DNA from 3 places in the Mycobacterium sp. NGS58 genome. Region 1 is predicted to be linked to each of the others. Evidence: predicted binding sites of a transcription regulator. Region 1 holds the regulator's gene; each other region holds the start of a gene.
The links. Region 1 encodes LexA, which represses DNA repair genes until DNA is damaged. Its sites were predicted from a motif close to CGAACANNTGTTCG; they were not measured.
Positions count from the first base shown of each region.

Region 1 (9,440 bases):
CTACCGCAACGCAGACGGGTCCGTCGCCCAGATGTGCGGCAACGGCGTGCGGGTCTTCGCCCACTACCTGCGAACCAGCGGTATGGAGTCCCGCGACGAATTCGTGGTCGGGTCGCTTGCGGGTCCGCGGCCGGTCGCGGTGCACCGCGTCGACGCGACGACCGCCGACATCAGCGTCGACATGGGCAAGGCCAACACGCTGGGCCCGGGCGAAGCGGTCGTGGGCGGCCGGCGGTTCGCGGGCCTGGCCGTCGATGTGGGCAATCCGCACCTGGCCTGCGTGGACCCACAACTGACGGCCGAGGCGCTGGCGGCGCTGGACGTCGCCGCGCCGGTGAGCTTCGATCGCGCCCAATTCCCGGACGGGGTGAATGTCGAGATCCTCACCGCACCGGACGATGGGGCGGTGCACATGCGCGTGCACGAGCGGGGAGTGGGCGAAACGCGCTCGTGTGGCACCGGAACGGTTGCGGCCGCGGTCGCCGCGCTGGCCGGTGCCGGCGCGGCCACCGGCACCCTGACCGTGCGCGTGCCCGGCGGCGACGTCGTCGTCACCATCACCGACGCCACCAGCTTCCTGCGCGGACCGTCCGTATTGGTAGCCCATGGAGAACTCAGCGAGGAATGGTGGCGCGAACAGCAGCGTTAAATCAGGTGCGCGACACCGCTTTCGCGTGCATCATCTCTTATTGCCTATGACAGAACCTGAATTTCGCGACCACGCTCCGGCAATCCCGGAGCCCAGCACGGGCGAACTCGCCCTCGAAGATCGGTCGGCGCTGCGCCGCGTCGCCGGCCTGTCGACCGAACTCACCGACGTCTCCGAAGTCGAATACCGCCAGCTCCGGCTCGAGCGGGTCGTCCTGGTGGGCGTGTGGACCGACGGCACCGCCGCGGACAGCGAGGCCAGCATGGCCGAGCTCGCGGCGCTGGCCGAAACCGCCGGCTCCGAGGTGCTCGAGGGGTTGATCCAGCGCCGTGACAAGCCCGACCCGTCGACCTACATCGGTTCGGGCAAGGCGGCCGAACTGCGCGAAGTGGTGCTGGCGACCGGCGCCGACACCGTCATCTGCGACGGTGAACTCTCCCCGGCGCAGCTGACCGCACTGGAGAAGGCGGTCAAGGTGAAGGTCATCGACCGCACCGCCTTGATCCTCGACATCTTCGCCCAGCACGCCACCAGCCGGGAGGGCAAGGCGCAGGTTTCGCTGGCCCAGATGGAGTACATGCTGCCGCGGCTGCGTGGCTGGGGTGAGTCGATGTCGCGGCAGGCCGGTGGCCGTGCCGGCGGCAGCGGGGGAGGCGTGGGCCTGCGCGGTCCCGGTGAAACCAAGATCGAGACCGACCGGCGGCGCATCCGCGAGCGCATGGCCAAGCTGCGCCGCGAGATCAAGGACATGAAGCAGGTCCGCGACACCCAGCGCAGCCGGCGGGTGCACAGCGATTTGCCTGCGGTCGCCATCGTCGGCTACACCAACGCCGGCAAGTCGAGCCTGCTCAACGCGCTGACCGGGGCCGGAGTGCTGGTCCAGGACGCGCTGTTCGCCACCCTGGAACCCACCACCCGACGCGCCGAGTTCTACCCCAATTCCAAGACGCCCGGCTCTTATGTGCTCACCGACACCGTCGGATTCGTCCGGCACCTGCCCACCCAACTGGTCGAAGCCTTCCGCTCCACGCTGGAAGAAGTGGTCGACGCCGACCTGTTGGTACACGTCGTCGACGGCTCCGACGTCAACCCGCTGGCGCAGATCAACGCGGTCCGCCAGGTGGTCTCGGAAGTCGTCGCCGATTACGGGGCCGACCGCGATGGTGCCGCGCCCCAGGAGCTGGTGGTGGTGAACAAGGTCGACGCCGCAAGCGATTTGACGCTGGCCAAGCTTCGCCATGCCCTGCCGGGCGCCATGTTCGTGTCCGCGCGCACCGGCGACGGTATCGACGCCCTGCGCCGCCGGATCGCCGAGCTCGCCGTTCCGGCCGACACCGCCGTCGACGTGGTGATCCCGTACCACCGCGGCGACCTGGTGGCCCGCTTGCACGCGGACGGGCGCGTCCAGCACGAGGAGCACAACGCCGAGGGCACCCACATCCGGGCGCGGGTTCCGCTGGCCCTGGCCGGCAGGTTGCGCGAGTTCTCCGCGTCCTGAACGCACCCGGGGAACTCCGCGGCGCTCGCCGTCCCGACCTGCTCGACCCGACGCTAGGCGACCCCGCCGGCTGTCTACCAACCGTCCGGTTGGTATATCTTGGGCTGCAGGAATCCCAGTCGCCGGAGGTCTTTCATGAGCAGCGCCATCAAATACCAGCGCACTCTTTTCGAATCAGAGCACGACCTGTTCCGCGAGTCCTACCGCGGCTTCCTCGAGCGCCACGTCGCGCCGTACCACGACGAGTGGGAGAAAGAGAAGATCGTCGACCGCGGTGTGTGGCTCGAGGCCGGCAAGCAAGGCTTCCTCGGCATGGCGGTGCCCGAAGAGTACGGCGGCGGCGGCAATCCCGACTTCCGGTACAACGCGATCATCACCGAGGAAACCACCGCCGGCCGCTACAGTGGCATCGGTTTCGGCCTGCACAACGACATCGTGGCGCCGTACCTGTTGGCCCTGGCCACCGAGGAGCAGAAGCAACGCTGGCTGCCGAAGTTCTGCACCGGCGAGCTGATTACGGCGATCGCGATGACCGAACCGGGAACTGGTAGCGATCTGCAGGGCATCAAGACCCGTGCCGTCAAGCAGGGCGACCATTACGTGCTCAACGGCTCAAAGACCTTCATCACCAACGGAATCAACTCCGACCTCGTGATCGTGGTCGCGCAGACCGACCCGGAAAAGGGCTCTCAGGGCTTCTCGCTGCTCGCCGTCGAGCGGGGCATGGAGGGCTTCGAGCGCGGGCGCCACTTGGACAAGATCGGGCTCGACGCCCAGGACACCGCCGAGCTGTCGTTCACCGACGTCCAGGTGCCGGCCGAAAACCTGCTGGGCAAGGAGGGCATGGGATTCATCTACCTCATGCAGAACCTGCCGCAGGAACGCATCTCGATCGCCATCATGGCCGCCGCGGCCATGGAGCAGGTGCTCGACCAGACCGTGCAGTACACCAAGGAGCGCAAGGCATTTGGCAAGCCGATCGGCAGTTTCCAGAACAGTCGCTTTGTGCTGGCCGAGCTGGCCACGGAGGCGACCGTGGTCCGCATGATGGTCGACGAGTTCCTCCGCCTGCACCTGGACCACAAGCTGACGGCTGAGCAGGCCGCGATGGCCAAGTGGTACTCGACCGAAAAACAGGTCCATTTGATCGACCGCTGCCTGCAACTGCACGGTGGCTACGGCTACATGCGTGAATATCCCGTTGCCCGTGCCTATCTGGATGCGCGGGTGCAAACGATCTACGGCGGCACGACCGAGATCATGAAGGAAATCATCGGCCGCGGCCTCGGCGTCTAGCATTTCGTTTGCTGGATCGCGGGCAGCGATCGCAACACCCGCGGACGATATCGGCGCAGGGATGTGCGGCAATCGCTGCGCGCGACGGAGATTCGTCTGCTGTCTCGCACCGCGCCGCGAGCGTCAAACCGAGCTGATTGTTCGGGGGTAGAGCGTGAATGCGCTGATGGCTCACGTACCGTCGGCGCATGTGTTTCGGGTGCGCCGACCGTGACATCGCGCATTGTCAGCCCCGTGCTCGCGCTACCGGCTCATGCCCGCCGCGCGACCGCGGCCTTCGCAATTCTGGTGTGCGAGTCGGCAGTCCGGCGGCATCACTCGATGGGGCATTCCCGCCGCATTTCCGTGCGATATCCGCGACACCACGCGAACGGTGCCAGGGCGGATCGCGATTGGGCCATGGGCCGGCATCATTTCGACATCGGTGGGGTATCCGTTTTTGTAAAATTCGTGATTTGACTTCGCATTTCTTCTTGGCTGGAGCAAAGTTATGCGAGCCCGACGATAAGGCCGATCGAGCGCGGGTCCATTTCCGGCGCAAGTACCGCCCGGTCGCCGGTTATGCAGGTGTAGTCGCAGAAAGAGCCATGTCCGCCGGCTGGGAGGCTTGGTGAAGGTGCAGAGAGGTCACATGCGCAAGCTGATCGGAAGCGCGCTGGTCAGCTTGACGACCACCGCACTGGCCGCGGTATTGCTGGCCCCCACCGCGGTGGCGAGTCCGATAGGCGACGCCGAGGCGGCGATCATGGCCGCATGGGATAAGGCCGGCGGCGACACCTCGCCATTGGGCGCCCGCAAGGGCGACGTATATCCCGTCGGGGATGGTTTCGCCCTGGACTTCGACGGCGGCAAGATGTTCTTCACCCCGGCGACCGGAGCCAGGTTCGCCTACGGACCCGTCCTGGAGAAATACGAGTCGCTGGGCGGCCCGGCCGGCAGCGATCTGGGCTTCCCGGCCATCGACGAAGTTCCGGGTCTCGCCGGCCCGGACAGCCGGGTGATCACCTTTTCGGCCAGCGACAAGCCGGTGATCTTCTGGACGCCCGAGCACGGCCCGCACGTGGTGCGCGGTGCTCTGAACACCGCCTGGGACAAGCTGGGCAGCTCGGGCGGGGTTCTCGGTGTGCCGGTCGGCGACGAGACCTACAGCGGTGAGGTGTCCTCACAGAAATTCAGCGGTGGCCAGGTCTCGTGGAACCGGCAGACCAAACAGTTCACCACCGAACCGCCGGCGCTGGCCGACCAGCTCAAGGGCCTGCAGGTGGCGATCGATCCCACGGCGGCGATCAACACCGCCTGGCGCGCGGCGGGCGGCCCCACGGGACCATTGGGCGCCAAGCAGGGCGGGCAATACCCGGTCGGCGGCGACGGCATCGCCCAGAACTTCGCCGGTGGCAAGGTGTTCTTCACCCCGGCCACCGGCGCGAACGCCCTCAAGAGCGACATCCTGGCCAAGTACGAGTCACTGGGCGGGCCGGTCGGCAGCGACCTGGGATTCCCCACCACCAACGAAACCGACGGCAACATCGGGCGTTCCAGCCGCATCGCCACCTTCTCCGCGGCCGACAAGCCGGTCATCTTCTGGACGCCCGACCACGGCGCCTTCGTTGTGCGTGGGGCGATGAAGGTTGCGTGGGACAAGCTGCGCGCTCCGGCCGGCAAACTCGGTGCCCCGGTCGGCGACCAGGCCGTGACCGGCGACGTGGTCTCCCAGCAGTTCACCGGCGGCAAGATTTCGTGGAACCGGGCGAAGAACACGTTCAGCACGGAACCGTCCAACCTGGCGCCGCTGCTGTCCGGCCTGCAGGTGTCGGGTCAGGACCAGCCGAGCAATTCGGCCATGCCGGCGCATGCCAAGAAGTCCGCCTGGCACTGGTGGTGGCTGGTGGCCGCCATTCCGGTGGTGGCGCTGCTCGTGCTGTTGGCGTGGTTACTGTTCGTTTCCCGGCGGCGCCGGCCCGTCCACGACGAGGCCGCGGCCTACGCGCCGGGCCGCCGGGGGGACTTCGGCTACGACCCCGACGATCGCTGGGGGCACGACGACGCTGACGTCAGCGCGGACTCGTTCGGGCTCGGCGCGACGCACCAGCCTGAACCGGAACCGGACGCCGGGCGGGTCAGCTGGCAACGTCAGCGTCCTGCCGAAAGCGACTACGGGTTCGAGGAGGAAGACCCCGACGCGGTGGACACCGACTCGATCCCGGTCGTCTCCGGGGAGATGCTGGCAGAGGCCGACTATTCCGAGGCCGGGGCCGACTACACGGACTACACCGACGCCGTCCCCGAGGTTGCCGAGCCCGAGACGGCGGACGACGCCGCCTACGCCGACGCGGACGGCCCCGACGCGGCTTATGTGGCGGAGACGTATCCGTACGACGAGTCTCCCGACGTCGCCGTTCCCAGCACCCCGCCGGAAGGCGACGCCGTGGACGGCGCCCTGGAAACCGCTGAGCCGGAAGACGAATACCTTGACCTCGCCGCGCCGGAACCGGATGTCGAACCGGCAGCGGACACCGCGACGGAAGCCGACGTGGCGGACACCGCGGTGGGAGCCGCCGTGGTCGCCGATGCGGTCGAGGCCGGGCGTCCGGCACGAAGCGGCCGGCACGCCGCGGACGACGCCTCGGAGAACGGCCTGGCTGGACCGGACGGGCGACCGACGATCCACCTGCCGCTCGATGACCCGTACCAGGCGCCCGACGGATACCCCATCAAGGCCAGTGCTCGCTACGGCTTGTACTACCTGCCGGGCAGCGATCTGTATCAGGACACGCTCGCCGAACTCTGGTTTTCGAGCGAAGAGGTCGCGCAGGCCAACGGCTTCACCAGGGCTGACTGACTCAGCCCGCGCGCGTCAGACCTTGCGGATGACGGTGACGACCTTGCCCAGCACGCTCGCATCGTTGCCCGGGATGGGATCGAACGCGGGGTTGTGCGGCATCAGCCACACCTGACCGCCGGCGCGCTTGAACGTCTTGACCGTGGCTTCGCCGTCCAGCATCGCCGCGACGATGTCGCCGTTGTCGGCGACGTTCTGCTGACGGACCACCACCCAGTCGCCGTCGCAGATCGCGGCATCGACCATCGAGTCGCCGACGACCTTGAGCAGGAAGAGCGTGCCTTCACCGACCAATTCGCGCGGCAGGGGAAAGACGTCCTCGACGGCCTCTTCGGCCAGGATGGGTCCGCCGGCCGCGATGCGCCCGAGCACTGGGACGAACGTCGGCTCCGGCAAGGCGTCCGAGCCGGCCACCTCGGTGGCGGGCGCCGCCACGTCGTCGTCGGCCCCGCGGACATCGACGGCTCGCGGACGGTTCGGGTCGCGGCGCAGGTACCCCTTGCGCTCGAGGGTGCGCAGCTGGTGCGCGACCGATGACGTCGACGTCAGACCGACTGCGTCGCCGATCTCCCGGATGCTCGGCGGGTAGCCGCGGCTCGTGACCGAGGCGCGGATGACATTCAGAATGGTGCGCTGCCGTTCGGTCAGCGAGGAATCCACGGAGTGCAGCCGACCCTCGGGGCCGGCCGATGAAATGTCGTTGCTGTCGCCCATGGCACTGAATGTAGCCGCACCGCGAACGAGAATCAAACATGTGTTCGAGTGGCGTGTCGCGTCGTTCGGCCGCTCGGCGGAAAGCGTCCGAATTCGCGCGAATCACAAATGTGTAACTCTTCGAGATATCGGGTATTTGTGTCCTCGTGACAGTGGTAGAGGCCGACGAACTTGTCGGTGGTGTGATCTAGCGTTTGCTCGTGCGACACGCTTCGCTCAAATGTTCGGATTCGAACATACAGGCGATTACTGTCGAACACACGAGCGAGAGCTAGTTGACCGGAGGAAAGAAGATGACAGTCATCCACACGCCAGCGCCGCGGACCAGCAGTCTTCGGCGCCCGATCAATGGACCCGTCCAGGGGGCTCGCTACGGACGGGACGGGCTGGCCCGGTCCCGCCGGCCCGTGCCGTCGCGGCCGGCGGGCGCCGCCACGCGCTACTACGGCACCGGGGTGGCAATGTCGGTCGCTCCGCACCGCAGGCGCGCCACTACCTGGGCGTCGACGATTGGGCTGGCGCTGGCCGCCGGCGCAATCACGCTGTGGCTGGGCCTCGTCGCAAACGTCGGTCAGGTGCTCAACGGCGATTCCACGAACTCGGCGGCCCACGTTCCCGACCGGCTCGCCGTCGTCCGTGTCGACGCGGGGGAGTCGCTGCAGGATTTCGCGCACCGGGTGGCGCCCGGCGCGCCGACCATCCAGGTCGCCGACCGCATCCGCGAACTCAACGATCTTCGCTCGCCCAACCTGATGGCGGGCCAGACCCTCATCGCCCCGGTCGGCTGAGCACCGTTGTGCAGAAACCGCTTTGGGCCGACAGTTGCTGACGCCGGCGGTGACCCCACACGCCCGGCGGCTCCATTAGCAGTGCTGGTCAGCGCGCGGGTACGCTCAAGGTCCTGCGGTACCTTGTCGGCGCGATGAAGGAGCGGTCATGCATTGTCCGTTCTGCCGCCATCCCGATTCGCGGGTGATCGACTCGCGCGAGACCGATGAAGGCCAGGCCATCCGCCGCCGCCGCTCCTGTCCCGAATGCGGACGACGTTTCACCACCGTGGAGACTGCGGTCCTGGCGGTGGTCAAGCGCAGCGGCGTCACCGAACCGTTCAGCAGGGAGAAGGTCATCAGCGGCGTCCGCCGGGCCTGCCAGGGACGTCAGGTCGACGACGATGCGCTGAACCTGCTGGCCCAACAGGTCGAAGACACCGTCCGTGCCGCGGGCTCGCCGGAGATACCCAGTCACGAGGTCGGTTTGGCCATTCTCGGGCCCCTGCGCGACCTGGACGAAGTCGCCTACTTGCGGTTCGCCTCCGTGTACCGGTCGTTCGAGTCCGCGGACGATTTCGAACGCGAGATCCAGGCCCTGCGCGATCACCGCGGAGTGGCAGCCCCAGGCTGACGCCGCCGGCCGTCCCGGCCCGCATCGTCACCGGGCTAGGCTCGCTCTCATGCCCATTGACTTGCATCCCGACCTTGCGGCGCTGGCCCCGCTCCTTGGGACCTGGTCCGGCAAGGGAGCGGGTAAATACCCGACCATCCCGCCCTTCGACTATCTCGAAGAAGTCGTGTTCGCCCACGTCGGCAAGCCCTTTCTGAGCTACGGCCAGAAAACCAAGGCGGTAGCCGACGGCAAGCCGTTGCACGCCGAAACCGGTTTTCTTCGGGTGCCACAGCCCGGTCACATCGAACTGGTTCTGGCGCACCCCAGCGGTATCACCGAAATCGAGGTCGGCACCTACTCGGTCACCGGTGACCTCATCGAAATGCAGATGTCGACCACGGCGGTGGGGTTGACGCCCACCGCCAAAGAGGTGACCGCGCTCGGCCGTTCGTTCCGCATCGACGGCGACGAGCTCTCCTACACGGTGCAGATGGGTGCGGTTGGGCAGCCGCTGCAGGACCACCTCGCCGCCGTGTTACACCGGCAGCGCTAAAGCACCCGCCCGGCGGGGCGTCGTCAGTCGAGTTGTCTCACACCGTCGTTGACGACCCGCCCGGTTACGGCGACCCAGCCCTCGGCGCTCCACCTCGTGTCGATCACGGAGCCCTTGCCCTGAATGATCCGCAGGCTCTGGCTCAGGTAATCGGTGATCCGCATCGCCGCGGACCCGGTCGCCTCGTCCTCGACCACACCGAGGTTGGCGGCGAACATGCGCGCCCGCACCGACCCGGCCGCGCGATCGGTCCAGGCCCACAGGTAGTGCGCGGTGTCGTCGGGATAGTCCGCCGGGTCGGCGGCGAGAATCTCGTCGGCGGAAGAGAATTCGTGCAGGGCGAAGTCAGGCGCCCATTCGGCGCGAGCGTTGATGCTGGCGCGGTCGTCGTCGTAACCCACCTGCAAAATCCCGGCCCGCACTTGCAGGGTGTTGATCGGCGAACCGTTCTCGCGCAGCCACCATGTCGCGCCGACGGCCGGGTGGCCGGCGAAGGGCAGTTCGGTTC
Region 1 covers NZ_JCALCO010000008.1:67,276-76,715, reverse strand. Annotated here, with positions in the region: gene dapF (diaminopimelate epimerase) at 1-649, shown strand, start outside; gene hflX (GTPase HflX) at 696-2,147, shown strand; gene AC5Y4H_RS10030 (acyl-CoA dehydrogenase family protein) at 2,283-3,443, shown strand; gene AC5Y4H_RS10025 (LGFP repeat-containing protein) at 4,075-6,282, shown strand; gene lexA (transcriptional repressor LexA) at 6,298-6,996, opposite strand; gene AC5Y4H_RS10015 (LysM peptidoglycan-binding domain-containing protein) at 7,290-7,784, shown strand; gene nrdR (transcriptional regulator NrdR) at 7,933-8,397, shown strand; gene AC5Y4H_RS10005 (peroxynitrite isomerase) at 8,447-8,932, shown strand; gene AC5Y4H_RS10000 (PhzF family phenazine biosynthesis protein) at 8,956-9,440, opposite strand, start outside.

Region 2 (9,440 bases), on a different contig from region 1:
CCCAACCGGCGGAGATCACCACCGAGCGCTGGACGGCGGCCTCCAGCCGCTTGACCGTGGTGGGGCTGGACAGGGTCTGGCCGGAGATGACCCGGTGGGCCAGCGAGGCCATCACCACCTGCTGGCGCACCACCCGGTCCAGGTCGCCGCGCGGCAGCTCGTGGCGCTGGCGCACGAAGCTGAGCGCCTCGGGGCCGCTGAGTCGCTGCGGGCCGGCCGGGAAGTCGGCACCCGAAAGTGGTTCGAACACCGGCTCCTTGAGGCACACGTCGACGCCGCCGAGGGCGTCGGTGATCAGCGAGAAGCCGAGCAGGCCGATCTCGGCGTAGTGGTCGACCGTGACGCCGGTGAGGTCGGCGACGGTCTTGATCAGCGCCTCGCGACCCGCCTCGGTGCCCTGGGCCGCGGCCTCGGTAGCCGACGCGCCGGCCTTGACCAGGGCGGTGCGCTTGGCCTCCCGGGTCTGGCCGTAGACGCCGTTGATCTTGGTCTTGCCCAGGCCCGGGGCGGCGACGTAGGAGTCGCGTGGGATCGAGATCGCGGTGGCCGACTTCCCGTTGTTGGGGATGCGGATCAGGATGATCGTGTCGGTGTTGGTGGCTTCCTCGTCGCCGGCCTTCAGCGCGTCCAATTCCTCCTGCGACAGGGGATTGCCATGTGCGTCGGTGCGGCTGTCCATGCCGACCAACAGGATGTCGATCGCGCCGTCGTCGCCGCCCTTGCCCAGCGAGGGCGCGGACATGTGGAAGATGCCGTCTTCGAAGGACCGGACGTTGCTCCAGGCGATCCCGGTGCCGACGACGACCGCGAGCGTCAGCGCGGTGGCAATCACACGAACCACACGTTGCACAGGCATCCCACTACATTACTTGCGACACAGGGGCTTCACTGGTAGCCGGCACCCGCGTGCCCCGGGCTTGGTTGCGCCTCGTTGGGCCATGCCAGACTCGAACCATGTCAGGCAGGATCGTCATCGCCGGTGCCGGTGGCCAGCTTGGCGGCTATTTGACCTCGCTCACGGCGGGTCAGGTCCGTGACGTGCTGGCGCTGACGTCGTCGCAGTGGGATATCACCGATCCCGCGGCTGCCGAGCGGATCGTGCAGCGCGGGGACGTGGTGATCAACTGTGCGGCCTACACCGACGTAGACGGCGCGGAAACCGACGAGGCCCGCGCGTTCGCGGTCAACGAGGCCGGGCCCGGGCACATCGCGCGCGCCTGCGCGCGGGTCGGCGCGCAACTGATCCACGTCTCCACCGACTACGTGTTCAACGGCGACTTCGGCGGCGCGGCGCCGCGGCCCTACGAGCCCACCGACCAAACCGCGCCGCAGAGTGTGTATGCGCGCAGCAAGGTTGCGGGGGAGCGGGCGGTGTTCGCGGCGCTGCCCGAGCCCTCCCAAGGCGTGGTCGTCCGCACCGCCTGGGTCTATACCGGGGGCACGGGCAAGGACTTCGTCGCCGTCATGCGCCGATTGGCCGCCAGGGACGGGCCGGTGGACGTGGTCGACGACCAGACCGGCTCGCCGACCTACGTCGGCGACCTGGCCGTCGCGCTGCTGCAGATCGTCGACGATCGCACGCCCGGCCCGATCCTGCACGCCGCCAACGAGGGCGCGTGCTCGCGGTTCGATCAGGCCCGCGCCGTGTTCGAAGAATGCGGCGCCGACCCGCAGCGGGTGCGGCCCGTCACCACCGATCGCTTTCCGCGCCCCGCCCCCCGACCGGTCTACTCCGCGTTGTCCAGCGGCCAGTCCGTCGCGGCCGGGATGCGGCCCCTGCGGCCGTGGCGCGCTGCGCTTGCCGCGGCGCTCGCCGCCGATAGCGGTGCCGCGACCGATCGACCGTTACCCTCTACGCGTGACTGACGTCCTGCCGGTCGTGACCGTGACCTACTCACCGGGTCCGCATCTGGAACGCTTCCTGGCTTCCCTGTCGCTGGCCACGGAGCGAGAGGTGTGCGTGCTGCTGGCCGACAACGGCTCCACCGACGGCACCCCGGAGGCGGCCGTCGACCGCTATCCCAACGTGCGGCTGTTCCACACGGGAGCCAACCTTGGGTACGGGACCGCCGTGAATCGCGCCGTCGCACAGCTGGACCCCCACGACGACTGGGTGATCATCGCCAACCCGGACGTGCAGTGGGGCCCGGGCAGCATCGACGAACTGCTGGACGCCGCGTCGCGCTGGCCGCGGGCCGGCGCCCTGGGCCCGCTGGTCCGCGATCCGGACGGGTCGGTGTATCCGTCGGCGCGGCACCTACCCAGCCTGATCCGCGGTGGCATGCACGCCGTCGTCGGGCCGTTCTGGAAGAGGAACCCGTGGTCGGCGGCGTACCGCCAGGAGCGGCTGGAGCCCAGCGAGCGGCCGGTGGGCTGGCTGTCGGGGTCGTGCCTGCTGGTGCGGCGTTCGGCGTTCGGCCAGATCGGCGGGTTCGACGAGCGCTACTTCATGTACATGGAAGACGTCGATCTGGGCGACCGCCTCGGCAAGGCCGGCTGGCTGTCGGTGTACGTGCCGTCGGCGGAGGTGCTGCATCACAAGGGCCACTCCACCGGCTCGGACCCGGCCAGCCACCTGGCCGCGCACCACAAGAGCACGTATATGTTTCTGGCCGACCGGCATTCCGGCTGGTTGCGCGCTCCGCTGCGCTGGACGCTGCGCGCCTCGCTGGTGGTGCGTTCGCGCCTGATGGTGCGCAGTGCTCAGCGCGCCGCCGGGCGGCGGAAACTCCTAGAAGGGCGACACTGAGGTGGGAACTCCAGAAGTCGATGTGGTGATCCTGGTCGGCGGCAAGGGCACCCGGCTGCGGCCGCTGACGCTCTCGGCGCCCAAGCCGATGCTGCCCACCGCCGGGCTGCCGTTCCTCACGCATCTGCTCTCGCGGGTCGCCGCGGCGGGCATCGACCACGTCATCCTGAGCACGTCGTATCAGGCCGCGGTGTTCGAGGCCGAGTTCGGCGACGGGTCCAAGCTGGGTTTGCAGATCGAATACGTCACCGAGGAGCGGCCCCTGGGCACCGGCGGCGGCATCGCGAACGTTGCCGGCCATCTGCGGCATGACACCGCGATGGTGTTCAACGGCGACGTGCTTTCCGGAGCCGACCTGGGCCAGATGCTCGACTTCCACACGGCTGAAGAATCCGATGTCACGCTGCACCTGGTCCGGGTGGGCGACCCGCGGGCGTTCGGCTGCGTGACCACCGAGGAGGGGCGCGTCACCGGCTTCCTGGAAAAGACCCAGGACCCGCCGACCGACCAGATCAACGCCGGGTGCTACATCTTCTCGCGCCAGATGATCGACCGGATTCCGCGCGGCCGGGAGGTCTCGGTGGAACGTGAGGTGTTCCCGGCACTGCTCGCCGATCCCGGCGTGAAGGTCTGCGGCTACGTCGACGCCAGCTACTGGCGCGACATGGGCACCCCGGAGGACTTCGTCCGTGGCTCGGCGGATCTGGTGCGCGGCATCGCCCCGTCGCCCGCGCTGCATGGCCACCGTGGCGAGCAGTTGGTGCACGACGGCGCGGCGGTGTCGCCCGGCGCGGTGCTGATCGGCGGCACGGTCGTCGGGCGGGGAGCCGAGATCGGCCCCGGCGTCCGGCTGGACGGCGCGGTGATCTTCGACGGCGTCAAGGTCGAGGCCGGCAGCGTGATCGAGCGTTCGATCATCGGCTTCGGCGCGCGCATCGGCCCCCGGGCGTTGATCCGCGACGGCGTGATCGGCGACGGCGCCGACATCGGAGCGCGCTGCGAGTTGTTGCGCGGCGCCCGGGTGTGGCCCGGTGTGTCGATTCCCGACGGCGGGATCCGCTACTCGTCCGACGTCTGAGGCCCTCACTTTTCCCTTGAGCGTGAAGCTAGGTTCACGCTCGAGGCCGAACGTGTAGCTAGCTTCACATTCGTCGCGTCGCGCGCGACACCAGGTAGGCGAGTGCGTGGTCCGTCCCCTCGGGCAAGGCGTCGGCGGGCCACCACCGCAAGTCGTCCGACTCGTCGCTGATGGCGATCTGCGCGCCGGCGGGAGCGTGCGCGACGAACTGCAAATCGAGATGGCGGGTCGGTACGCCCAGCGAGCAGGTCACCGGGTGCACGTGCAGCGCGGCCAGGCGCGGTTCGATGCGTAGGGCGCCGATGCCGGACTCCTCGGTGGCCTCGCGCAGCGCGGCGGCAAGGACGTCGGTGTCCTCGTCGTCGCAGTGGCCGCCCAGCTGCACCCACCGGCCGAGGCGGGGATGCAAGGTCAGCAGCACCTGGCTGCCCGAATGGTCCACCACCAGCGCCGACGCGGTCACGTGGCCTGGCACGCACTCGCGCCGGCACGCATCGCTGCGGGCGTTCACGAACGCCAGCACGGCGTGGCGCAACGAATCCTGGGCCGGGTCGGGCGGCTCCCAATTCGACAGTATCGCGATCGCCGACTCCCGAACGCTCATCGTGACCCTCGCCGGTTCCGCCGATCCCGCGACGACGCCCAGGCGTTGCCGGTCAGCCGCGGCGCAAGGTGGATCTGGCCCTTCATGGGCTCAGTATTACTTGCGGATCAGCCGATCACCGGCGTCCGCCGGATCGCGCGGCCCGGCCGGGTCGGCGGCGTAGCCGATGGCGATGGCGCCCAGCGGCTCCCAATCGGCGGGCAGCCCGAGCTCGGCGCGCACCAGGTCGGCGGCGAAGATCGTCGAGCCGATCCAGCAGCTGCCCAGCCCGCGCACCGCCAGCGCGACCAGCAGGGCCTGCACGGCCGCGCCGACGGCCACGGTGAACATGGTGTGCTCGGCGTCGGTGCGGGCGGCGTCGGGATAAAAGTGGGCGCCGTCGGGCACCATGAACGGGACGACGACTTCTGGCGCGTCGTAGAGAATCTGGCCGCGCGCCACCCGGCGGTCGATCGAGTCGGCGGGCCGCCCGTCACCGGCGAGGTCGGCGCGCCACTTGTCCTGCATGCGATCCAGCAGCCGGGTCCGGGCGGCCGGCGTCTGCAGCCAGACGAACCGCACCGGGCGGGTGTGGTGCGGAGCCGGCGCGGTCAGCGCTTCGGCGACGGCGGCTTCCACCAGGTCTGGCGGCACCGGCTCGGCGCTGAACCGGCGCACCGATCGGCGCAGCAGCTGCGCCTCGAGGCGGCCGGCCTCGAGGGCTTCGGCGGTGCCGAGCCAGAACAGGTCTTCGGGGCCCGGCCGCAACAACTGCCGCGCCGTTGAGCCGTCGTCGGTCACGGACATGCCGCGCACCACCGCCACCGGCATCGCGGTCAGTTTGCCCTTGACCAGATCGGCGGCCGCGGCGATCTCGTCGGCCACCGCCACCTCGGTGACCAGCAGCTCGTTGCCGTGCCGATCGACCGCCCCCGAATAGCCGTGCAGCACAGCCAGACCCGCGGCACCCACGGCCGCGTCGGTCTGCCCGTTGCGCCAGGCGCGGCCCATGGTGTCCGTGATGACCACGGCGACCTCGACACCGAGCCGCTCACGCAGCGCGGCCCGCAGCGCCGCGGCGCTGCCGTCCGGGTCGACCGGCAGCAGTGCCAGTTCGTCGCTGCCGACATTGGATCCGTCGACGCCCGCGGCGGCCTGCACCAGGCCGATCCGGTTCTCGGTGATCAGGGTTCGGCCCTTGCGGGCCAGCACCCGGACGGCTTCGTCGTCGACCAGCTTGCGCCTCAGCCGGTCGCGCTCCTCGGGATCCTGCGGCGCCGGCACCAGCCGGCCCTCGCATTTGGACACCGCCTTGCTGGTGACGACGACGACGTCGCCGTCGCGCAGCCATGGCGCCGCCGCGGCGACGGCCGCGCCCAGATCGTCGCCGGGCCGGAATTCGGGCAACCCGGCGACGGGCAGGATTTCGATGGCGGCGGCGGTGCCGTGCTCGCGGGGCGCCGAAGTCATCGGCGCCGCTCCTTCGCATCGCGTCGTTCCCCGCAAGCCACTGCGTCGTCGCGCATCACGGCGTCACCCCCGCCAGGTCGAGCCCGGCCCTGACCATCTCGGCGGTCGCCTTCGGGTCGGTCATCACCAGCGGCACCGAGCGCACCGCGATGCCGTCGATGCCGCCTTCGAATCCGGCCCCGTCACCTTCGCTGACCAGCCAGCCGTCCAAGATGCCGGTGTCCCGCCGCGCGCCGTAGTGCCGGGCGACCGCCTCGGCCGTGGATTCGACCCCGATCACCGACAGGCAGGCATCGGCCATGCCGCGCAAAGGCTTTCCACCGATGATCGGCGAGTAGCCGACGATCGGTGCCTTCGCGGCGCGCAGCGCGCCGCGAATGCCGGGGACGGCCAGGATGGCGCCGACACTCACCACCGGGTTCGAGGGCGCCAGCAGGATGACGTCGGCGTCGGCGATGGCCGCGGTGGCATCAATTGTGGCGGCCGCCTTTTCGGCGCCGACGAACGCGAAGCTGTGCGTGGGCACCTGGGCCCGGTAGCGCACCCACCACTCCTGGAAGTGAATGGCCCGCCGGCTGCCGTCGTCGGGATCGGTTATCACCACGTGGGTCTCGCACCGGTCATCACTGGCGGGCAACAGCCGCGCGCCGGGTTGCCAGCGGTCGCACAGTGCGGTGGTGATCTGCGACAGGGGGTAGCCGGCGTTGAGCATTTGGGTGCGCACCAGGTGGGTGCCCAGGTCACGGTCGCCGAGCCCGAACCAGTCCGGCTGCACCCCGTAGCGCGCCAATTCCTCTTTGGCGTGCCAGGTTTCGTCGCGGTGCCCCCACCCTCGCTCCGGATCTACACCTCCACCTAAGGTGTACATGCAGGTGTCCAAATCGGGGCAGATTCGCAGTCCGTGGATCCAGGCGTCATCGCCGATGTTGACGATCGCCGTCAGCTCGTGACTGTTGGCTTCCGTGTCCTGGCGCCGTTGCGTTTGAAATTGACCGAGCCCGAACAGCTGTTGAACCCCCAGCAGGAAGCGGGCGCCGCCAACCCCACCGACCAGAACGGTGACCTTCACATTGCACGACAGTACTGCCCGGCGGCAGCGCCGCGGCGGGCCCATCGGGGGAGCCTCAAAGTTGCGGTTCCCCACCGGTTGTGGGCAACTTCTGGGGAAGTTGAGGGCATTGTGATCGACACGCCGAAGGCCCGAAACAACAGAAACGCCGAAATTCGATCACGAGATGGTATGGAAATGCGCCGAAGTGCTTGACCCGGCAGATCAACCCGTGTCTAATCACAACAGTGTCATTTCCCGGTTGGCCGGCCGACTCCGGTGTCGCAGACCGAGATTCGATCACTTGTTCGAATTGTCTGTACATCAGAACAGTGGGAAACCAATCACACTCTCTCAATCAAGCTGAGGAGGCGGACGACCGTATGTCTTACGAAACTTTTCAAGGCGCAATGGCGAGCACGCCGCACACCGACATCGACCCGGCACTGGACCGCCCCGCTCGGCCGCATTTGACCGTGGTTCCTGATGCCCCAATCGCATTCGAGCCCGAGCCCATGCCGGAGCCGGTCGCCGACCAATGGCAGGACCGCGCGCTGTGCGCCCAGACCGACCCCGAGGCCTTCTTCCCGGAAAAGGGTGGCTCCACCCGCGAGGCCAAGAAGATCTGCCTGGGCTGCGAGGTGCGGCATGAGTGCCTCGAGTACGCCCTCGAGCACGACGAGCGCTTCGGCATCTGGGGCGGCTTGTCCGAACGCGAGCGCCGCCGCCTCAAGCGCGGCATCATCTGACGCACGCTGATCACACCGCGCGCTGAGCGTTAAGCCTCCAGCGCTCAACGCGCGACCGGAGAAGTTATTCGTCGTCGATCGTCGGATCGATCACCGACGGCTCAACGTCGAGGTAGATCGCGACCTGGGCCACCAGTATTTCGTGCAGCAGGTCGCCGAGCTCGACGGTGTCTTTGGCTCGTCGCTCAATTGGCTTGCGGAACAACACAATTCGCGCCCGCGTTGAGTTGCCGCGGATGTCGACGCCGGCCGGGATCAACCGTGCCAGCGGGATCGGCCCATCGGCGATCACCTCGGGTGGCCACTGCACACTCTCGGGATCCTTGGCCGAGATTCGGGGAATCTCGTCGACGGCCACGTCGAGTTCGGCCAGCCGATCCCGCCAACTTCGCTCGATGGGTTCGTAGGCCTCCAGCACCGCCATGTCGAATCGCTCGGCGCGGGTGCGCCACCCCGGCGCGGTCGGGGGCAATAGCGGGCCGCGCATGTCGCGGCCCCTGCGAAAGAGTCGGTGGGCCCCGGCCCGGCGCGGAGCCGATCCGTCGGAGAACCGATCACCTCGCGGGGAGCTGCGCGAATCACCCACGCGCCGATGGTAACGGTTGCACATCGAGGGCCGAGGAGTTGCGCGTGTCCGGCGCTTCGGCGACGTTTGCGCACGATAGCCTTTCGATCGTGAACGTTCCCCGTCGCTGTTGCCGGCCCGGGTGCCCGCACTACGCCGTGGCGACCCTGACGTTCGTCTATTCGGACTCGACGGCAGTCGTCGGTCCGTTGGCGACCGCGCGGGAACCGCATTCCTGGGATTTGTGCGTCAACCATGCCGGCCGGATCACCGCACCCCGTGGGTGGGAGCTGATGCGCCATGCCGGGCCCCTCCTCTCTGAGCCCGCCCACCCCGACGAGGACGACTTGGTCGCCCTGGCCGACGCGGTGCGCGAGCGCGGCGATCGCGGCGTTCCGTACGCCGGCGTCGCGACGCCGGTGAACGGCTTCGCCGACGCGCACATCCATCACGGCGGATCCCAGGCCACCGCGCCCAGCAGCAGCGTGCTGGCACCGCCCGAGCATCGCTCCGGACGGCGCCGCGGACATTTGCGCGTCTTGCCCGATCCCACCGACTAGCCCCATGGTGGCGACCCGCCACGGAGCGCGGTCCTGACCGGCGGGACGCGAAATCCGCACGCACCGCCGGGGCTCCAGTTCTCCGTGGCCCGATAGGCTGACGCCAAGAGTTCACGTCGTCAGGAGTCCCGCATGTCTCGGCCCGCCGCGACTGTCCACCGCGTCGTCAAGGCTTACGACGTGCGTGGGCTAGTCGGCGAAGAGCTCGACCAGCCGCTGGTCACCGATCTCGGCGCAGGTTTCGCCAAACTCATGCGCGGCGAGGGCGCGCGCCGGGTCGTGATCGGCCATGACATGCGGGACAGTTCGCCCACGCTGGCCGCCGCGTTCGCCGCCGGGGTGAGGAGCCAGGGACTGGACGTGGTGCGCATCGGCTTGGCGTCCACCGATCAGCTCTACTTCGCCTCCGGAATGCTGGACTGCCCGGGCGCCATGTTCACCGCGAGCCACAACCCGGCCGCCTACAACGGCATCAAGCTGTGCCGGGCGGGGGCCAAACCGGTCGGCGCCGAGACCGGGCTGCGGCTGGTCGCCGATGACGTGATCGCCGGCGTCGACCCCTACGAGGGGGAACCTGGAGACGTGAGCGAGCGCGACGTGCTGGCCGACTACGGTCAGTTCCTGCGGTCGCTGGTGGA
Region 2 covers NZ_JCALCO010000014.1:96,527-105,966, reverse strand. Annotated here, with positions in the region: gene AC5Y4H_RS15270 (LCP family protein) at 1-856, opposite strand, end outside; gene rfbD (dTDP-4-dehydrorhamnose reductase) at 955-1,866, shown strand; gene AC5Y4H_RS15260 (glycosyltransferase family 2 protein) at 1,859-2,749, shown strand; gene manB (mannose-1-phosphate guanylyltransferase) at 2,751-3,827, shown strand; gene AC5Y4H_RS15250 (NUDIX hydrolase) at 3,892-4,431, opposite strand; gene AC5Y4H_RS15245 (coenzyme F420-0:L-glutamate ligase) at 4,528-5,880, opposite strand; gene cofD (2-phospho-L-lactate transferase) at 5,936-6,949, opposite strand; gene AC5Y4H_RS15235 (WhiB family transcriptional regulator) at 7,339-7,677, shown strand; gene AC5Y4H_RS15230 (metallopeptidase family protein) at 7,742-8,164, opposite strand; gene AC5Y4H_RS15225 (DUF3499 domain-containing protein) at 8,353-8,802, shown strand; gene AC5Y4H_RS15220 (phosphomannomutase/phosphoglucomutase) at 8,935-9,440, shown strand, end outside.
Region 2: a site for LexA is predicted at 7,226-7,239, ahead of cofD (2-phospho-L-lactate transferase). Genes of this name have one in related genera too.

Region 3 (9,440 bases), on a different contig from region 1:
GAGTCGGCCGCCACCGGATGCACATCGCGGGCCAGCCGCATGGCGGTGCGGGCCAGCGCGACGCCACCCACGAAGACGATCAGCGCGCCCAGGCCCGAGAAGTACGTGACCTCGAGCACCGCACGTTTGCGGTCGGTCGCGGCGATCGGGTCACCGGCGGAGCCGATTCCCAGCAAAGGGGCGACCTGACCGCCTACGACGAACCAGGCACCGGCCAGCACGGCCAGCCAACCGCCCAGCATGGCGGCGGCACGGTTCCCGGCGACGATCAGCAATAGACCGCCCAGCACGGCCGCCGCTCCTGGGGCCACCTCGAGCCATCCCCGGGCCGTGCTCCATGCCCAGTCCCGGTCTGGTGTGTAGGCGAAATTGAAGTGCGGACCAACGAACGGTATTAACGCGCCCCAAGCGCCCAAAATGACCAGGAGCAATCCGCTGACCGCGCCGCGCGAGCGCGGCATACCCAGCCGGCGGGTATGGCCGTCTTCTGCGTATTTCATGACATCCCCTCGTTGAATACCGGGTCGGTTTCCGGCCTGGGGTGGTTACCCAGCGTCTTCCACTACTAACCCATGAGGCAGGCGAAAAGCCACTGCTGACCGTGGCTTTTGAGGCTGATGAGACTGGTGTTACTACTGAAGGCCGAGCAGCAGGAGCACGATGGCGATCGCCGGGAGGGTGCCCTGCGTCGCGGCGGCACGCGCCTTGTCGCGATCGGACGCGACCAGAACCGACGCGGCCGCCGCCATCGATCCGACGCCGGCGAAGACGAGCGACGCTCCAATGCCTCTGTGCCCCAAGGCCACTGCGATGATACCCACCACGGTGACGACCGCCAGGAAGAGGTTGTAGAACCCCTGGTTGAAGGCGAGCAGTCTGGTGGTTTCGGCTTCGGCCTCCGTGGTGCCGAAGGTGGCGCGGGTGCGCGGCGAGGTCCAGGTCAACGATTCCATCACAAAGATGTAGACGTGCAGCAACGCCGCCAATGCGGCGAACACCAACGCGGTGGCAATCATCGCTCCTCCTCGCTGGCCGGGGCCCGCGACGCGCGGCAGATTCCGCATCTCGGGCGCCGGTGAACTTTACCGACAGGCGCTCACCCAGGCCAGCCTGACGCGAACAGGCACCGGTAGCCGCGGCTACCGGTGCCTCCCGCCTCAGAGTCGCTAGGCGTCCGCGTGGTGGTGCCGACGGAACAGGCCGCCACCTTCGGTGCGCCGACGGAACAGGCCGCGCTCGCCGGAACGCCGACGCAATAACCCACCGCCGGTGCGCCCGCCGGGCGCCGGCTCGGCGGCCATGGCGTCCGTCCGCGCTGCCGCCGGGACGCGACCCTCGTCGTACATGGCCGGTTCGGCCGCGGGCACGGCCTCGCCTGCCACCGGCGCCGACTCGGCCGCCACGACGTCTCGTGCGTGGCGAACGGCCAGCCGCGCGACCGCGGCCCCGCCCAGGAACACGATCAGGGCGCCCAGGCCGGTGAAGTAGGTGACCTCGAGCAGTGCACGCTTGAGGTCCGTCGAAGCCATCGGCTGACCGAGGTCACCGATACCGAGCGTCGACGCGAACGCGCGGCCGACCACGAACCAGGCGCCGCCCGCGACCGCCAGCCAGCCGCCGAACACCGCGCTGGCCCGGTTACCGGACATGAGCACCAGCAAGCCGCCCACCGCGGCCGCCGCCCCGGGGAGGACCTCCAGCCAGCCTTTGGCCGTGGTCCACGTCCATGCCGGGTCGGCCATGTACGCCCAATCGATGTTCGGCCCGAAGAAGGGCACCAATGCACCCCACGCACCCAGAAGTATCAGAAGCAACCCCGTCAGCGCGCCGCGGGTACGTGGCATGTACAGCGCGCGAGGGCGGTCGTAGTCGTGGCTCGTGGTCCTCATCGGAACCTCCTTCGGACAGGTATGACTGCTGTGACGCTGGTTACCCGACGGTGCTGGGGTGTAACCGCTCACGCGATGTCCGAGTGTTTGCTGTGATCGCTGATGCGAGGCGCGGCGGGTGCGGCGCAGGCCTTGCGGGTTGCGCTGAGTGCGGGTTTGACCTGGCCGGAGGTCGCGTCGGCGGTGGCACCGGCCATGCCCGGCGCAAAGGTCACGATTTGGCCGCGATTGGCGGGCCGCTAGTCGAACAGACCGGCCTGGCCGAAGCCGGTGACGCCGGCAGGAGGGGTCATGCCGAGATGTGACCAGGCCTGGGCGGTGGCCACCCGGCCCCGCGGCGTCCGGGCGACCATGCCGGCGCGCACCAGGAACGGCTCGCAGACCTCCTCCACGGTCGCGGCCTCCTCGCCCACCGCCACCGCCAGCGTCGACACCCCGACCGGTCCGCCGCCGAAGCTGCGGGTCAGCGCCGAAAGCACCGCCCGGTCCAGCCGGTCCAGCCCCAGCTCGTCGACGTCGTAGACGGCCAGCGCTGACTTGGCGACGTCGCGGGTGATCACGCCGTCGGCGCGAACCTCGGCGAAGTCGCGGACCCGGCGCAACAACCGGTTGGCGATCCGCGGTGTCCCGCGTGAGCGCCGGGCGATCTCCTCGGCTGCGTCGCCGCCGAGTTCGATGCCCAGGATCCCGGCGGAGCGGGCCAGCACCCGCTCCAGCTCGGAGGGCTCGTAGAAGTCCATGTGCGCGGTGAAACCGAACCGATCCCGCAGCGGGCCGGTCAGCGCGCCGGACCGGGTGGTCGCGCCGACCAGGGTGAACGGCGCCAGCTCCAGCGGAATCGACGTCGCCCCGGGACCCTTGCCGACCACCACGTCGACGCGGAAATCCTCCATGGCGAGGTACAGCATCTCCTCGGCGGGCCGGGCGATGCGGTGGATCTCGTCGATGAACAGCACGTCGTGCTCGACCAGGTTGGACAGCATCGCCGCCAGGTCACCGGCGCGTTCCAGCGCCGGCCCCGACGTCATCCGCAGCGAGGACCCGAGCTCGCCCGCGATGATCATCGCCAGTGACGTCTTGCCCAGCCCCGGCGGACCGGACAACAGGATGTGATCCGGTGTGCCGCCGCGGTTTTTGGCGCCTTCGAGGACGAGCTGTAGCTGCTCTCGCACCCGCGGCTGGCCGATGAACTCGCGCAGCGAACGCGGACGCAGGCTGACGTCGATGTCGCCCTCGCCCACGGTCAGCGCCGGCGAAACCTCGCGTTCCTCGTCGTCGTCCATCATCGGGACTTACCCAGCATCGACAGGGCGGCGCGCAGGGCGGCCGTCGTGGTGGCGTCGTGGTCGGCGGCCAGCACCTTGTCGGTGGCTTCCTCGGCCTGCTTGACGGCGAAACCTAGGCCGACCAGGGCCTCCACCACCGGCCCGCGGATCGCGTGGCCGTTGAGGCCCGCGACCGGGGATGCTCCTCCGGTCGCGAAGCCGGCACCGACCTTGTCGCGCAACTCCAAAACCATCCGTTCGGCGCTGCGCTTGCCGATTCCCGGCACCCGGGTCAGCGCGGTGACGTCGCTGTCGTGCAGCGCCTGGCGCAGCGCCCCGGCGTCGTGTACGGCCAAGGTCGCCATCGCGAGCCGCGGACCGACCCCGGACACCGACAGCAGCGTCAGGAACAGATCGCGGGTGTCGCTGTCGGCGAAGCCGTACAGCGTCATCGAGTCCTCGCGGACGATCATCGCGGTGATCAGCCGCGCCTCGGTCCCGGACCGCAGCGTGGCGAGCGTCGACGGGGTCGCGTTCACCCGGTAGCCGACGCCGGCGGCCTCGATCACCACATGATCGAGCGCCACCTCGATGACCTCGCCGCGCACCGAGGCGATCATCTCGCCGCCTTCAGCTTGGCATCCAGCGTGGCCTTGTATTTCCGTCGCTGCTCGGCGGCCATCGCCTCCGCCGCGGCCATCCGGGCGATCATCGGCGCGCGCCAGCAATGACAAATGGCCAGCGCCAGCGCGTCGGCGGCGTCGGCCGGTGTCGGTTTGGCTTGCAGCGCAAGGATTCTGGTGACCATCGCGGTGACTTGCAGCTTATCGGCCGCGCCGTTGCCGGTGACCGCGGCCTTGACCTCGCTGGGGGTGTGGAAGTGCACGTCGATGCCGCGTTTGGCCGCGGCCAGCGCGACGACCCCGCCGGCCTGCGCGGTGCCCATCACCGTCGACACGTTGAGTTGGGAGAACACCCGCTCGATCGCCACGACGTCCGGCTGGTGGGTGGCCAGCCAATGCTCGACGGCATCGCTGATCGTCAGCAGCCGCTCGGCGAGCGGCGCGTCGGAGGGCGTGCGCACCACGTCGACATCGAGCGCGACTACCGTGCGCCCGCGCCCGGTTTCGACGACCGACAGACCGCATCGGGTCAGGCCGGGATCGACGCCCATCACCCGCATTCCCGCTCCCACCTAGTAGAACAACCGTTCGATACCCTAGCGGCCACCGGCGACGGGTCTGGGTAGGACACGCGGCGCTTCCCGGGGCAACGTTACGTCGCCGAACCCGCCGAAAAGCTGTTAGCTTTAGCCCACGTTCGCTCGAGCAGCGTGGCAACGGAGGGGTTGGCATGGGATCTGTGCTGGTCATTATTGCCGTGGTGCTCTTCATCGCCTCCATCGTGGTGCTGGTGGTGGCTTTGCGGCGACCCAAGCAACCGGCCCAGCGGGGCGGGCGGCAGGACCCGCTCTCCTCCGACGCGATGCCGCAGTTCGGGCCGCGCCAACTCGGCCCCGGTGCCGTCGTCAGCTACGGCGGGATCGACTACATCGTGCGAGGTTCGGTCACCTTCCGCGAAGGGCCCTTTGTGTGGTGGGAGCACCTGCTGGAGGGCGGCGAGCAGCCGCTCTGGTTCAGTGTCGAAGAGGACGACGGCCGCCTGGAACTGGCGATGTGGGTCACCCGCAAGGATGTGTCCCTGCGGCCCGGCGACCAATACGTCGTCGACGGCGTGACGTTCCATGAATCCGAACGCGGCCGCGCCTCCTACACGACCGAAGGCACCACCGGCCTGCCGGCCGGGGGCGAGATGGAGTTCGTGGACTGCGCCAACGCCGACGAGTCGGCGCTGCTCTCGTTCGAGCGCTGGGCCCCGGACATGCCCTGGGAGGTATCGACGGGCAAGTCCGTCTCGCCGGGCGAAATCACGGTGTATTCGGCACCCCCACCCAGCGCGGCCTAGGGCAAGAGGTCTTCGCGGTGCCCCTTCATCAGCTCGCCGTGACTCCGGCCGACGTATCCGGGGAAAGGCTGGGACTCGCGCTCAACGCGCCCGTGCCCGCGCCCCTGGCCAGCTGCCGCCTGGCCCACCCCACCGGTGGTGCCACGCTCCTGCTGGGCGTTCTCGGCGCGTCACATGTGGTCGCGGTCGAGCACGCGTTTTCCGAGGAGATCTCTTGCACGGCACGCAATCTCGGGGCCGACCTACCCGAGCGCACCGACGCGCCCGGCTACAGCCTGCAGTCGCATACCGACACCCACGACGAGTCGAGCTTTCGCCGGCTCGCGCGGGACCTGCGCGGCCGTTGCGCCCACCGGGCGGGCTGGCTCGGCGGCATCTTCCCCGGCGATGACGCGGCGCTGACGGTGCTGGCCGCCGAACCCGACGGCGCCGGCTGGCGCTGGCGGACCTGGCACCTCTATCCGGGCCGCCTTGCGGGCGGCGGCGGAACGGTGGTCCACACGGCCAGCCGGTGGCGCCCGTGAGCCGCAACCGTCTGTTCGTGGTCGCCGGTGTGCTCGGCGCGGCCGCCGTGGCGTGTCTGATCTTCGGAATCATCCTGCTGCAGAAGAACATTGCCTCGTACGTGGCCGGTCATTATCACGAGTACGCCCGCGACGCGAACGGCACTCGATACCAGTGCACCGGTTCGCCCGAACAGGTCGCCGACGCGCTCGCCGACTATGCCCAACCCGACGCGCGGGCCGACAACGGCAAGACCGAGTACCTGCGCTACAGCAACAACATCGTGATCGTCGGCCCCGACGGCGGTTACCCGTGCAGTATCCGCGTCGAACCGCTGAGCGCCGGATACAGCCACGGCGCCTTCATCTTCCTGGGCCCCGGATTTTCCCCTGGATCCCCCTCGGGCGGCGCCGGAGGCACCCCCGGCGGCCCCGGCGGAATCAAGTGACTCCCACCATCGCAAAGGAGAGCACCATGTACCTCGCCGTCGAGATCGGCACCGTCGACCTCAATCCCGTGCTGAAAGGCGCGGTCGCGACGATCCTGTACTTCGTCGTCGGCATGGCCGTGCTTCTCATCGGGTTCTACGCGGTCGACGTGCTGACCCCGGGGAAGTTGCGCCAGTTGGTTTTCATCGACCGCCGCCCCAACGCCGTGGTGGTGGCGGGCGCGATGTACATCGCCCTGACCGTCGTCATCATCACCGCCATCGCCAACAGCTATAGCCAGCTGGGCCAGGGACTCCTGGGCGTGGCGGTGTACGGGCTGATGGGCGTGATCCTGCTGGGGATAGCGCTGCTGGCGATGCACTTGCTGATACCGGGCAGCTTCCACGAGCACATCGACGAGCCGGAGCTGCATCCGGGATCGTTCGCCGTGGCGCTGATCCTGCTCGCGGTGGGAGGGGTGACCGCCGCGGCGGTGTCATGAGCGCTGTCGATGTGCGGCCGCCCGAGGCGGCGCCGTCCGCGGGGCCCTCGGGTCGGTGGCGGGCGCTGCTGCTGGCCGCCGTCGCGGCGTGCGCGGCGTGCGGCATCATCTACGAACTCGCGCTGCTGACGCTGTCGGCCAGTCTCGACGGCGGCGGGATCGTCGCCACTTCCCTGATCGTCGCGGGCTACATCGCCGCGCTCGGCGTCGGTGCCCTGCTGGTCAAGCCGCTGCTGGCGCACGCCGCGATCACCTTCATCGCCGTCGAGGCACTGCTGGGCATCATCGGTGGCCTGTCGGCGGCGGCGCTGTACGTGGTGTTCGCGTTCGTGGACGGGTCGACGTGGGTGCTCGCGCTCAGCACGGCGCTCATCGGCGCCCTGGTGGGTGCCGAGGTGCCGCTGTTGATGACGCTGCTGCACAGCGGTCGGCTCGCCGGTGCGGCCGACGCCGGGCGGACGCTGGCCAACCTCAACGCCGCCGACTACCTGGGCGCGTTGCTGGGCGGGCTGGTCTGGCCGTTCTTGTTGCTGCCGCAGTTGGGGATGATTCGCGGCGCGGCGGCCACCGGCATGATCAACCTGGCGGCGGCCGCCGTCGTGGCGATTTTCCTGTTACGACAAGTGGTTTCGGCGCGGCAGCTGATGCTGGCACTGTGCGCGCTGGCCGCCGCCGCGGGGCTGCTCTCCACCCTGCTGCTGCGGTCGGCCGACATCGAAACGACAAGCAGGCAAAGGCTTTACGCCGACCCGATCATCGCCTACCGGCACACGGCCTATCAGGAGATCGTGGTAACCCGCCGCGGCAACGACACCCGGCTGTATCTCAACGGCGGGCTGCAGTTCTCCACCCGCGACGAGTACCGCTACACCGAGAGCCTCGTCTACCCGGCCCTCGGCGGGGTTTCCCAAGGCGCCCATTCGGTGCTGGTGCTGGGCGGCGGAGACGGCCTGGCGGCGCGCGAATTGCTGCGCCAGCCGGGCGTTTCCAGGATCGTGCAGGTCGAGCTCGACCCCGCGGTGATCGACGTCGCACGCACCACGCTGCGCGCCGCCAACGGCGGCTCGCTGGACAACCCGCGGGTGGCCGTGCTGACCGAGGACGCAATGAACTGGTTGCGCGGGCCGAACGTGGACCGCTTCGACGCGGTGATCGTCGACCTTCCCGACCCCGACACGCCCGTGCTGGGCCGGTTGTACTCCACGGAGTTCTACACGCTGGTCGCCCGCGCGCTGGCTCCCGGTGGGCTGATGGTGGTGCAGGCGGGCAGCCCCTTCTCCACCCCGACGGCATATTGGCGCACGGTTTCGACGATCCGGGCGGCCGGCTACGCGGTCACGCCGTATCACGTGCACGTGCCGACGTTCGGTGACTGGGGGTTCGCCCTGGCGCAGCGCGCCGAGGCCGCGCCCGCGCCGAAGGTGCCCACCGATGCGCCGCCGCTGCGTTACCTCAACCAGCAGGTGCTCGACGCCGCGGGCGTCTTCTCCGGCGACATCGGGCCGAGGCCGGTGGAGCCGTCGACCCTGGAGAACCCCCGCATCGTCGAGGACATGCGGCACGGGTACGACTAGTTCTGATGCTGCCGACCCGCCGCGCCGGCGCCGGCGCCGCGCTTGCGATCGACACTCCTACTCCTCGTCGAGGGCGGCGAGCACCTCGTCGGACAGGTCGACGTTGGTCCAGACGTTCTGCACGTCGTCGCTGTCCTCCAGCGCGTCGACCAGCTTGAACACCTTGCGCGCGCCCTCGACGTCGACCGGCACGCTGACCGACGGCTGGAAGCTGGCCTCGGCCGATTCGTAGTCGATGCCGGCGTTCTGTAGCGCGGTACGCACCGCCACCAAGTCGGTCGGCTCCGAGATGACCTCGAAGCTCTCACCGAGGTCGTTGACGTCCTCGGCGCCGGCGTCCAGCACGGCGGTCAGCACATCGTCTTCGGTGAGTCCGTTCTTTTCCAGCGTGACGACGCCCTTGCGGGTGAACAGGTAAGACACCGAGCCGGGATCGGCCATGTTGCCGCCGTTGCGGGTCACCGCCACCCGGACCTCGCCGGCCGCGCGGTTGCGGTTGTCGGTGAGGCACTCGATCAGCACCGCCACGCCGTTGGGTCCGTAACCCTCGTACATGATGGTCTGGTAGTCGGCACCGCCGGCTTCCTCGCCAGCGCCTCGCTTGCGGGCGCGTTCGATGTTGTCGTTGGGCACCGACGTCTTCTTCGCCTTCTGGATGGCGTCGTAGAGCGTCGGGTTGCCCGCCGGGTCGCCACCGCCGGTTCGCGCGGCGACCTCAATGTTCTTGATCAGCCGGGCGAATTCCTTGCCGCGGCGCGCGTCTTTGACGGCCTTCTGGTGCTTGGTGGTGGCCCACTTGGAATGGCCGCTCATTGCTGTCCTATCTGAATGTCCTCTTGTTTTTGTGGCCAGACGAGTCTACGTGGGCGGTCGGGATGAATTGCCCGGCCGCTACCCGGCCGTCTCAGCGGCCCCACGAGTCACCGCACGACAGGGATGCGGCGTCCAGCCCACCATCGACCGTCAGCCGGTGACGAGGTCGACGAACAGGTGGTGGATGCGCCGGTCACCGGTCATCTCGGGGTGAAACGCCGTGGCCAGCTTGCGGCCCTGCTTCACCGCGACGACGTGGCCGGCCGCGCTGGCCAGCACCTCGACTTCGGCGCCGGCGCGCTCGACCCAGGGGGCGCGGATGAATACCGCACGCACCGGATCGCTCAGCCCCGCGAACGGGATGGCACCCTCGAACGAATCGACCTGACGCCCAAAAGCGTTGCGCCGCACCGTCATATCGATTGCACGTAGCGGCAGCGCCTCACGCCCGCCCGCGCCGGCGTCGAGGATCTCGCTGGCCAGCAGGATCATCCCGGCGC
Region 3 covers NZ_JCALCO010000004.1:200,187-209,626, forward strand. Annotated here, with positions in the region: gene AC5Y4H_RS06155 (hypothetical protein) at 1-500, opposite strand, end outside; gene AC5Y4H_RS06160 (DUF1304 domain-containing protein) at 633-1,016, opposite strand; gene AC5Y4H_RS06165 (hypothetical protein) at 1,167-1,889, opposite strand; gene AC5Y4H_RS06170 (hypothetical protein) at 1,958-2,104, opposite strand; gene ruvB (Holliday junction branch migration DNA helicase RuvB) at 2,129-3,172, opposite strand; gene ruvA (Holliday junction branch migration protein RuvA) at 3,172-3,774, opposite strand; gene ruvC (crossover junction endodeoxyribonuclease RuvC) at 3,771-4,337, opposite strand; gene AC5Y4H_RS06190 (DUF4178 domain-containing protein) at 4,508-5,119, shown strand; gene AC5Y4H_RS06195 (DUF2617 family protein) at 5,137-5,643, shown strand; gene AC5Y4H_RS06200 (DUF4247 domain-containing protein) at 5,640-6,071, shown strand; gene AC5Y4H_RS06205 (DUF350 domain-containing protein) at 6,098-6,553, shown strand; gene AC5Y4H_RS06210 (polyamine aminopropyltransferase) at 6,550-8,127, shown strand; gene AC5Y4H_RS06215 (YebC/PmpR family DNA-binding transcriptional regulator) at 8,185-8,940, opposite strand; gene pdxT (pyridoxal 5'-phosphate synthase glutaminase subunit PdxT) at 9,091-9,440, opposite strand, start outside.
Region 3: a site for LexA is predicted at 4,448-4,461, ahead of ruvC (crossover junction endodeoxyribonuclease RuvC). Genes of this name have one in related genera too.